2 regions of the Pseudoalteromonas aliena SW19 genome follow, and region 2 is predicted to be linked to the other one. Evidence: predicted binding sites of a transcription regulator. Region 2 holds the regulator's gene; the other holds the start of a gene.
The links. Region 2 encodes sigma-54, which starts transcription at its own class of promoters, with help from an activator protein. Its sites were predicted from a motif close to GTTGGCACGNNNNTNGNNT; they were not measured.

Region 1: the regulator sigma-54 is predicted to act here: its motif matches at 2,701-2,719, upstream of PALI_RS12390 (GSCFA domain-containing protein).

The regions. Positions count from the first base shown of each region.
Region 1 covers NZ_AQGU01000026.1:248,489-254,499, forward strand. The annotation lists gene PALI_RS12375 (sigma-54-dependent transcriptional regulator) at 1-729, opposite strand, end outside; gene PALI_RS12380 (sensor histidine kinase) at 726-1,838, opposite strand; gene PALI_RS12385 (DNA-3-methyladenine glycosylase I) at 1,972-2,559, shown strand; gene PALI_RS12390 (GSCFA domain-containing protein) at 2,763-4,859, shown strand; gene PALI_RS12395 (sigma-54 dependent transcriptional regulator) at 5,492-6,011, opposite strand, start outside.
Region 2 covers NZ_AQGU01000027.1:254,968-260,978, reverse strand. The annotation lists gene kdsC (3-deoxy-manno-octulosonate-8-phosphatase KdsC) at 1-220, shown strand, start outside; gene lptC (LPS export ABC transporter periplasmic protein LptC) at 217-771, shown strand; gene lptA (lipopolysaccharide transport periplasmic protein LptA) at 761-1,306, shown strand; gene lptB (LPS export ABC transporter ATP-binding protein) at 1,303-2,028, shown strand; gene PALI_RS14510 (RNA polymerase factor sigma-54) at 2,098-3,597, shown strand; gene hpf (ribosome hibernation promoting factor) at 3,623-3,910, shown strand; gene ptsN (PTS IIA-like nitrogen regulatory protein PtsN) at 3,915-4,367, shown strand; gene rapZ (RNase adapter RapZ) at 4,387-5,232, shown strand; gene PALI_RS14490 (HPr family phosphocarrier protein) at 5,278-5,550, shown strand; gene mgtE (magnesium transporter) at 5,831-6,011, shown strand, end outside.

The DNA of each region.
Region 1 (6,011 bases), on a different contig from region 2:
CACGCGCAGTAGTTTAGCTTGTAAAGCTAAATCCATTTCGGTAATTTCATCAAGTAAAATCGTACCACCTTGAGCTTGTTCAAATTTTCCTGGACACGCCTGGATTGCACCTGTAAATGCGCCCTTTTCGTAGCCAAACAAAGTGGCTTCAAGCATATTTTCAGGAATAGCTGCACAGTTAATAGCAACAAATGGTTCATTACAGCGATTTGATTTATCGTGAATATAACGTGCTAAAACCTCTTTACCAGACCCGCTTGGTCCAAGCACCATAACACTGGCTTCAGAACGTGCAACTTTACTGGCAAGTTCTAATAGCTGAATACTGGTTGGATCGGCAACAATAGGACCGTCTGTCTCTTTTGGTTTTTCGGGTAAATAGCGACTCACCATGTTCAATAGCACCTCTGGTGCAAATGGTTTTGCCATGTAATCAATAGCCCCTAAGCGCATTGCTTCCACGGCATCATCAATTGTGGCATAAGCTGTCATCATTAAAACAGGTAAGTCTGGATGATTTAATTTTATACTGCGAAGTAAATCTAGGCCGCTCATTGCACCCATTTGTACATCACTCACCACCAATGAAAATGACTCTTTTTTTAGCAATAACATAGCTTGCTCAGCGCTATTCGCTGCTACGCAGTCAATACCTGACATTTCAAGTGTATCAATTAAGGCTTCTCGTAGCCCTGCATCATCTTCTACAACTAAAATAGTATTACTCATAATGATTCCTCTAATTTAGATGATGTACGAATTGGCAAAAGCAAACTAAAGCAAGCCCCACCGTGTGTATTATTATCAACTTCAACACGTCCTTGGTGTGCATGAGCGACAGAACTAACCACAGCTAAACCTAAACCCGTGCCTTGGCTTTTAGTCGTAAAAAAGGGTTCAAATATTTTATCGGCTTTCCCTAAATCAATACCAGGGCCGTTATCGCTGACACTAATACGCACAAAGTCATGATCTTTTCTATCCGTCGATGCGCTCAAATGAACCTTGGCACCTGCCCCAATCACTTGAATACTGTTGTGTATTAAATTTTGTATAGCGCTGGCAATTGCTGTTTTATTACCCGTGATCTGTATGTCAGGCTCGGGTAAGCTAACGTCTAGCTCGCTTTCATTTAGCGTAACCATTACATCGGCTCCTACTTTTACTTCACTAAGTAGCTGCTGCATGGATACTTGCTCTACAACATGCTGTTCACCACTTTTAGCGAATAACAACATGTCGTTTACTTGGGTTTCTAAATCCTTTAATCGCGACATCAACTTAGTTTGGAAGGTATCACGAGAGGCTTCTGGTAAGCGCTTTGACCCTAAATTAGCAGCGTAAAGCATGGCCGCAGACAATGGCGTTCGCACTTGATGCGCCAATGATGCCACCATTTTACCTAGCGCACTCAATCGTTGCATATGAGCAACACGCTTTTGTAAACGGCGCGTTTCTGTTAAATCTGTCATTAAAATAAGTTGCCCCGGCTCTGGAGCTAATGCGGTGATGTCGAGCTTAATTAATCGACCATCCTTTAAAGAGACTTCATGACCATCATCTTGGTGCGGTCTAAAAGAGCGTTGGATAACATTAAACCACTTTTCACCTTCAAGCGGCTCACCTAACATATCCATAGCAATTTGATTCGCTTTAGCAATTAACCCTTTGCCATCGAGTACCACGACACCCGCAGGCATGGTATCAACCAAATGTGAAAGCCAACTCGCCTGCTTACGCAGATCACTTAATTCCCCAACATACTCCTCTTGAAGTAAACATGGGTTATACTGATTTGCAGAAATAAACAGTGGTTTTAGCACAGTAGCAAGGGCCATAATCAAATCTCTAATTGATGTCTATATAGAGCTAAATGCACAATTTGTACCAAAGTTTTATTTTATAATTTTCATCGTGTTACATAAAATAATGCGCGACATAAAAATGACGCCTACAAATAAAGAGTGACTAATGACTGAACAAAAGAAGTGCCGATGTCCATGGTTAGATACCACTAAACCTGACTATGTGGCCTATCATGATCAAGAGTGGGGCGTGCCGCTTTATAACGATCAAACACTATTTGAATTTATCACACTTGAATCAGCACAGGCGGGGTTGAGTTGGTATACCATTTTAAAAAAACGTGATGGATATAAAAAAGCATTTGCTAATTTTGATGTAGAAAAAGTAGCTTCATTCACACCCGAAGACATAGAACGCTTAATGCTTAATAAAGACATTGTACGAAATCGTTTAAAAATCGCAGCGACTGTTAATAATGCAAAGCGCTTTATTGAGATACAAAAAGAGTTTGCTAGTTTTAGCAATTACCAATGGCAATTTGTAAGTAATAAGCCGCTGGTGAGTCAGTTAAATAATATTGATGATTACCCTGCAATTACAGAGGAATCTACTGCATTTGCTAAAGATTTAAAAAAACGTGGATTTAAATTTTTAGGACCAACAACGGTATACGCTTATATGCAAGCTTGCGGCATGGTTAACGATCACAGTAATGATTGCTTTAGAAAAAATGAAATAATTTCAGAGTATTAGAACCTATTTAGTTGTCCTAAAGTATTTTTATACTATATTAAAATTTAACTCACTAACTTACAGCAACCTCAATAAAAACGCTTCAATGAATTTAATACGAAAGGAAGTGACCCTTTTAAAAGTCAAATCTAGCAATAAAGCTTTGGCTCGCAATATGCATAATGTCAATCATATTAGATAATTAATAGAACAAGGCTAGAATAATGGTACAGATAACTACGGAAGAAGTATTAGAAATAGATGATATACGTTACTGCTTGCTTAAAAGCTCTAATGTTAATACGGCGCATCACTATGAAATAAACCAAGGCTATACCAATTTAAATTATAGAGCTACCAACGCTTTTCGCCGCGATATAATCGACACGCCATTGATAAATGCCCATAAACATGTTGTAAAAAATAATGTACCTGAGCTGCTGTGCGATACTTTAATTTCTGAATATGATAAAGATAAAGAAGCACTAAAAGATCCCGCTGTATTAAAGTCATTTTTGCCTTACATATTAACGCAAGAAGTAGATGACCATCTAAGATCTTATTTTAAAAGTGAATATTGTGTATTGTGGTGGGCAATGCATAAACTTGAAGATGACATAGAAAAAGATACTTACTTTTCAAAGTGGCATTGTGATGGCGGTCCTAAAAATCACTTAAAGCTTATAACCTACTTAAATGGTTATGATGAACACGGCAGTAGCACCGCAGTATTAGACAAAGAATCCACAGATAAACTCAAAGACATTGGCTATATATTTAATAATATAAACAAGAGAAATATAGACATTGCTCCTTTGTGCAAACATTACGACATCAATTTTTCGCCAAGTTTGATTAAACCAAATAAAGGGGACTCAATTATTTTCAATCCCCATCAACTTGCCCATAAAGCAATGCCTGCGAATAAAGGGAAAGCTCGCTATTCTTTAACATTATGTTTTTTGCCTAGTGAGCTGCACTGGAAGAAAGTAGCCGACGAACACTTTACCCCTGGGACCACTTCTATCGCATTTGATGGGTTCCCTGAATTAACTAAAACATTTATCAAACGCAATGACGATGACTGTATTGATATTGCATTAGATAATAAAGTTACTAACTTGCGACATTTGGCTTACCTTTTAAAAGCGATTATTAAAAATAGTGCCGTGGAAAATATGTTTCTTGAACATATTCAAACGAATGACCCCGAGCTTAAATACCACAATACGCTATTTGACCTTATTAAGTTTATTAAGCAATCTATCATTGAGCAATTTAAAGCCGATTCGATTACAGAAGAAATATGGTCTGAGGCACTCACTAATATCTGTGAGTATGAACGAAATTACATTGATAGTTGCGCCCGCTACAACGCAAATAAAAAACCCGACCCTAGCGCCGTCTTTTGGCCGAATCCAGATCACCCAACCCGCCCTTTATCAAAATATAATGCGCTGCCTTATGTTAATAAAGTACCGATTATGGATATGGATACACCTATTGGTTCGGCAGGAAGTTGTTTTGCCTTTGAGATAGCCAAGTTTTTTCAACAAGATGGTTATAACTACGTCATCACAGAGCGAAATGATAATCCACAGAGCGGCTTAGTGGTCGATGGTTATCAACCTGGGGACAAGTATGCCAAGTTTTGTGCAAACTATGGAATACTGTTTAACACGCCGAGCTTTAAACAGTTAGCAGAAAAAGCATTTGGTGTTAAAAAGTTTGATAAATTATTATTTCAATCAGAAACTGGCCATTACGTAGATCCATACCGTGAAAATGTATTTTTTAACACCAAAGAAGCTTACCTAGCTGATTACGATAAGCATATTCAAGCCGTTAAAGATTCATTTTTAAGCTGTAAAGTGTTTGTCGTCACATTGGGATTAAATGAATGCTGGGAGCTTCCAGATGGTACTGTTATGTCTAGAAACCCTAGAAATAACACCTATCAGTTTGTAAAACACCGAACGCTAACGGTCGAAGAAAACGTAAATAATATTCAATCTTTTTTTGATATCATCAAAAAATACAATCCTGATTTTAAACTGATAATTAGTCTTTCGCCGATTCCTTTTTTAGCTACAGGCAGAGCGGATACTCATCATATAATTACAGCAAATACTCACTCGAAAGCCGTTTTAAGAGTTGCTGCTGAAGAGTTGGTCAACAATAATGAGGATATGTATTACCTTCCTAGTTATGAGTTGGTGACCGAGTGCACTGAAGATGCTTGGAACTCTGATACACGACATGTAAAACCTGAAACAGTTTCAAAAGTAGTTAATATGTTCAAAGAAATATTCGTTAAGTAACCTGAGATCTGGTTAGAGATTTACTAACGCATTGAATTATGGTGATGTTTAAATTTATTTTCTCTAGCCAGAGATTTTCAGTGAAAACAAGGCGAATTTACGCGTCAATAGCTAGCCTATTGCAAGTAAATTCAACGCGGTTAGCGCTGAAAATAGCTGCTCGAGATAGATTTATTATCCAGAGTTCAGGTTAAGTAATCTCAAATTTAATGAAGCATTAGAAGCAACGACTCTTTGGGGATTACCAAGTAATGTGCTTTTAGAAAAGAAGGTATTGATTTTATGCGGTTATTTTCGATGAGAAAATAGCCGCGATTAAATCGCCCCTAGATTGAACAAATTTCAATCCACAAAGATCAACAGCCCCTAGGGCGTGTTGACCTTTCGTGATTGATTTTGCAGCTGTATGTTTGGTTTTTAGGCAAGGCAGAGCCTATGTAGTGTGGTTATTCCCCATAAATAGGCGATAACGCAGCATAAATGCCAAACATGCGCTGCCCTTTGGGTTCTTTCTAGGGACGATTAACTCTTTGTTACTCAGTTTTTACTTAGCCCACTAGGTTACAAACCTCGCGCCGCGATTAAATCGCCCCTAGATTGAACAAATTTCAATCTACAAAGGTCAACACGCCCTAGTCTCTCGATAGATTATACTTTTTCATTTTTTCAACTAAAGTTGTTCTGCGTACACCTAGTATTTCAGCCGCACGAGCAACGACGTAATCAAAACGCTCTAGTGCTTGGGTAATTAAGCTAATTTCAAGCTCAGCTAAATACTCTTTAAGTTCGATCCCGTCATCGGGTAGTAAACCACTTCCAGATTGGTTGAATTCAGGCTCAGGCTCTTCGTCATAATCACTAAAACCAGTGCTAAATATATCGTTAAACGCATCTTTTTCCATTAGCTCTTCTGGGTATTCTGGCTCGTATGCTTCAACCTCAATATAACGATATTTATTAGGTAAATCAGGTATATCAACTACCTTTTCAGGAAACATGATCACCATGCGCTCAACTAAATTAGCGAGTTCACGAATATTCCCTGGCCACGCATGCTCTTTTAGACTATCAACTGCACGCTCGGTAAATTTAGCCGTTGACCCTGTTTGATCATTAACACGGCGCATTAATTCTTTTAGCAGCAATGGAATA
Region 2 (6,011 bases):
GGATGAACAAATTGCTTATATTGGTGATGATGGTCCTGACATGCCAGTGATGGAATTAGTCGGCTTTGCAGTCGCTGTTAACGATGCTCACCCGCTAATTAAGCGCCTGTCACACTACACCACACAAATGCCTGGCGGCTTCGGTGCAGTAAGAGAGCTTACAGACTTATTAATGCTAGAAAATGGGCACCCACTGACCACACAAGGTACAAGTTCATGAATATAGCGCGCATAATATTAAGCGTTTTATTCATCAGCTGTATGGTTTGGCTTTGGTACCCTTATTTTACGCAAACAAACATTACTACACAGAGCACATCTGAGGTTATAGCTGAGCCTGATTATACTGCAATAGAACTAAAACAAACTGCGTATGATGAGCAGGGCAAAATAAGTCACAAAGTGACAGCTGCCAAAATGGAGTTATATCAACAATTAGGTTTTACCTTTTTTGAAAAACCTATTTTTACTTTATATAACGAAAAACAGGCTTGGCGCATAAATGCTGATGAAGCAACCCTGTACGAAGGCAAACAATTAGTTTTAGAAGGTAATGTTGTCGCTAAAAATCTAACCGATAAAGCAATGATAGAAAAAATCGATGCCGATAATATTCAAGTTGATATAAAGCTACTAACAATGCGCTCAGAGCAACCTGTAGTTGTAACTGGACCTAATTTAAAGATCACTGGTAAAGGCCTAGAAGCCGATCTAAAAACCGAAGTGATAAAACTTATTAACCATACGCGAACCATATATTATGACCAATAAATTTTCAAAAATACTTATTATCCCAACGTTTTTATTAGCATTTAACAGTAATGCAGCAGAGCAGTCGACTCAACCGGCTGCCAACCAAATCTCAATAAGTGCCGATAAACAAGAAGGCCAATTAAAAGCCAATGTGGGTATTTTCGAGAAAAACGTTGAAATTATTCATGGAAATCGCCGTATTACCGCCGACCGTTTAGAAGTACACAAACGCGAAGAGCTCGGTGATAATAAGCAGCTATTAATTGCCACAGGCAGTCCGGCACATTTTGAAGAAAAACAACCCGATGGCACGACTATGAGCGCAAGTGCTAATGAAGTGCGTTACGATGTATCTAAGCGTTTTTTAACGCTTGTTGGTAATGCACAAGTATCACAAGCTGGGCAAAAAATAAATGCAAAAAGTATTACTTACGATATAGAACAGCAATTAATTAGCGCTGAAAAAGATGAAAATTCAACGGATCGCGTTCACACAATTTTAGTGCCTATTGAAGCTAAAAAAAGTAAAACAAGCGACAAAGGCCAACCATGAGCACATTAAAAGCAGAACTATTAGCCAAAAGCTATAAAGGCCGTGAAGTTGTAAAAAACGTCGGCCTTGAAGTTAAAGCTGGCAGTATTGTTGGCTTACTTGGCCCAAATGGCGCAGGTAAAACCACCACGTTTTATATGATTGTGGGCTTAGTACCTAGCGATAAAGGAAAAATATCTATCGACGATAACGATATTACTCTTTTACCTATGCACAGTCGTGCTAGATTAGGCATAGGCTACTTACCACAAGAGTCTTCAATTTTTAGAAAGCTAACTGTTTATCAAAACTTAATGGCAATTTTAGAAACACGTAAAGAGCTTAAGAAGCAGCAAAGAGAAGATACGCTAAATAATTTATTAGACGAATTTAATATTCAACATATCCGTGACAGCCAAGGTATGGCGTTATCGGGTGGTGAACGTCGCCGCGTAGAGATAGCCCGCGCATTAGCGGCTAATCCCAAGTTTATATTATTAGATGAACCGTTTGCGGGCGTTGACCCAATCTCTGTACTTGATATAAAAAAAATCATAGAACATCTTAAAAATCGTGGGATTGGTGTGTTAATTACCGATCATAACGTAAGAGAAACCCTTGATGTTTGCGAAAAAGCCTACATTGTTTCTCATGGGGAGCTGATTGCATCAGGTACTCCAGAACACGTATTAAATGACAAAACAGTACGCGATGTTTACTTAGGCGAGCAATTTAGGCTGTAACATTTACGCCATGGCTTTAAGCATCTGCTAGTATTAATTATAACAACATAAAAGGATTGTTAGAGATACATGAGGCAATCACTACAGCTGCGCATGGGCCAGCAACTTACAATGACTCCACAGTTGCAACAAGCTATTCGTTTGTTGCAACTCAGTACATTGGATCTCCAGCAAGAAATACAAGAAGCGCTCGACAGCAACCCACTTTTAGAGGTTGAGGAGCAAGACTATTCTGAAGACGCTGCAGGTAAAAATGAACAAAAAGCAGACACCGATGATATAACTGTTAGCGCATCTGCCGACGATGCTCCAAGCGAATACGAACAAGACAGCGGCGAAGCACTTGCTAAAGATACGGTAAGTGACGACATGGCGATGGATGTTAGCTGGGACGAGTACATGAGCGCAGCTCCAGCCTCTTCATCAGGTCCAATGCCTGAAGACGAGTCTATATACCAAGGTGCATCAACGGAAACGCTCCACGAGTATTTAATGTGGCAACTTCAACTAACGCCATTTAGCCCTACTGATGAAGCGATTGCGATTGCTATTGTGGAAGCCGTAGATGATTCAGGCATTTTAACACTAAGTTGTGAAGAGATTCTCGAAAGCTTCAACCAAGAAAACGAAGATGATAATGAAGTTGAACTTGATGAAATAGAAGCTGTTTTAAAACGCATTCAATTATTTGATCCGGTCGGTATAGCAGCGCGTAGTTTACAAGAGTGTTTGTGCATTCAGCTTAATCAGTTTGATAAAGAAACACCCTATATTAATGAAACAAAAATGATTTTAACCGAGCACATAGACTTATTAGCAGCTCGCGACTATCGTACATTAATGAAAAAAACGAAGCTCAAAGAAGAAGAGCTTAAAGAAGTAATGACACTCATCCATACGCTAAACCCAAAGCCTGCAGATACTATTGTTAGGGAAGAGTCTGAGTATGTAATTCCTGATGTGTCAGTGAAAAAAATTAAAGGCCGCTGGGTTGTTGAACTAAATCCAGATAGCATGCCAAAAATTCGCGTAAACAGCCAATATGCTGCGATGTCTCGCACTGTTAAATCAAGCGGTGATAGCCAGTTTATACGCTCGCATTTACAAGAAGCTAAATGGTTTATTAAAAGCTTAGAAAGTAGAAACGATACATTATTAAAAGTAACTAACTGTATTGTTAAGCAGCAGCAAGGCTTTTTTGAACATGGTCCTGAGGCCATGAAACCTATGGTTTTAAATGATGTTGCTGAAATGGTGGAAATGCACGAATCAACTATTTCGCGTGTAACCACTCAAAAGTATATGCATACACCTCGGGGGATATTTGAGCTTAAATACTTTTTCTCAAGTCATGTAAGTACCGAAAATGGCGGTGAATGCTCATCTACAGCAATACGTGCACTTATCAGAAAATTAATCGCTGCAGAAAACTCAGCAAAACCATTGAGTGATAGCAAAATAGCGGATATATTGGCTGAGCAAGGAATTAAAGTAGCGAGACGTACAATCGCAAAATATCGCGAATCTCTGGCTATTCCACCGTCAAATCAGCGAAAAAGTCTGATTTAAGACGCAAACAAAGAGGGTAATGCTTATGCAACTAAACTTAACTGGTCGTCACGTAGAATTAACTGATTCACTAAGAGACTATATAAATACCAAATTTGCGAAGCTAGAAAGACACTCTGATCATATTAATAATGTTCATGTCATTCTTGATGTAGAAAAACTAAGCCAAAAAGCAGAAGCAACAATACATGTAAGTGGTGCTGAGTTATTTGCCTCAACTGAGCATCAAGACATGTACGCTGCCATCGATTCGTTGATTGATAAGCTCGATCGCCAAGTAATTAAACACAAAGAGAAGCTTGCTCGACACTAATATGATGAAATTAAGCTCACTTATATGCCAGGACTGCAGCAAAGCTGCGGTCCTTTTTAATAGCAAAAAAAGAATTTTAGAGTTTATCAGCGAACTTGCTCACGATAAGCTTCCGTACCTTTCTCAACAAGATATTCTTAGCGCTTTACTAAGTAGAGAAAAGCTAGGCAGTACTGGTATAGGTAGAGGCATAGCGATCCCTCACGGGCGCATGAGCGGTGCACAAGAGCCCTTAGCCTTAGTACTCGTTAGTGAAACACCTATTAGCTTTGATGCAATTGATAATCGTCCCGTTGATATTTTTGTTGCACTCATCGTACCAGATGGTGATAACCAGCAGCACTTAAAGACTCTGGCAACCATTGCTGATAAACTTAACGACAAAGAATTTTGTAAGCAATTGCGCAGTGCAAAAACGGATACCGAACTGTATCAAGTTATTGTTAAGCAATCGTAATTAATATAAAGGGTGATAAATGGAGCTAATTATCATAAGTGGCCGATCAGGTTCTGGTAAGTCGGTTGCTTTACGCGTTGTTGAAGATTTAGGTTATTATTGCGTAGATAACATTCCGTTAAATCTTTTACCTTCTTTGGTACGCAGCGTTTCTGATAACTACGATAAAATCGCAGTGAGCATTGATGTACGAAACCTTCCTAAGGAACAAGAACAGTTTAATGATATTCTTGAATACTTACCCGGTTTTGCAAAGCCTACTTTATTTTATTTAGACAGCGAAGATCAAACACTGATAAAACGTTTCTCTGAAACTCGCCGCTTACATCCCCTATCGGTTGACTCGCTGCCGCTTGATTTAGCAATCAAAAAAGAAAAAGAATTACTTGATGTACTGACCAATCGAGCAGATTATATGATTGACACAAGTGACTTAAGTGTTCATCAACTTGCTGAATCTATTCGTGAAAAAATATTAGGAAAAAAAGACAAGCAGCTTATTGTCACGTTTGAATCGTTTGGTTTTAAACACGGTATCCCTAAAGAAGCAGATTATGTATTTGATGCACGCTTTTTGCCAAATCCGCACTGGGAGCCTGAGTTAAAACCGTTAAATGGGTTAGATCAACCTGTTAAAGATTATTTAGCGAGTCATAGCATAGTGCAAAAGTTCACATGGCAAATTCAAACTTTTGTACAAACATGGTTACCCCATTTAGAACGAAATAACCGCAGTTACCTAACGATTGCTATTGGCTGTACTGGTGGGCAACATCGCTCAGTGTATTTAGCACAAACAATTGGTGAAAGCTTTGCGATGACACACCCCAATGTAAAAATTCGCCACCGAGAGCAAGAGAAATAATTCTCACATAAAATAATAATCAGTTCAGCTTAGGTAGGGTAACGTATGCGCTTAGAAGATACCTTTTTAATACAAAACAAATTAGGGCTACATGCTAGAGCTGCAACTGTATTAGCTCAATTGGCCGTAAAGTTTGACGCTTCGATAACCTTGTTCCAAGATGAAAAAGAAGCGGCGGGTGATAGCGTACTCGCATTAATGCTACTTGAAAGCAGCCAAGGTAAAGAAGTTAAGGTAGTATGTGAAGGCCCTGATGCAGAGCAAGCCTTGAGCGCCGTTGGTCAACTAATATCACAGCGATTTAACGAACAAGAATAGTCAGTAATAAATACTTAAAAAGTAAAATTAAATTAGTTAACCTGAACTCTGGTTAAGAGATTTACTAACGTATTGAATCAGGTGATATTTAAATTTATTTTCTCTAGCCAGAGATTTTCAGTGAAAATAAGGCGAATTTACGCGTCAATAGCGGGCCTATTGCAAGTAAATTCAACGCAGTTAGCGCTGAAAATAGCTGCTTGAGATAGATTTATTATCCAGAGTTCAGGTTAGTTAACCTCTCCCACCAAAGTAATATTAAAATTAATTAAGGATGCCAATGCCCGAAGCTTTTGAACAAGACTATCCACTACAACAACTAAAACAAGTGACTAAGTCGCTTAACAGTGGTCAATTTGTTCAAGTTAGGCGCATGTTAGCAAAAACAGCTCCTTGTGATACTGCATTATTATTAGAATCATCACCGCATAAAATTCGCCGACTCCTTTGGCAATTAGTTG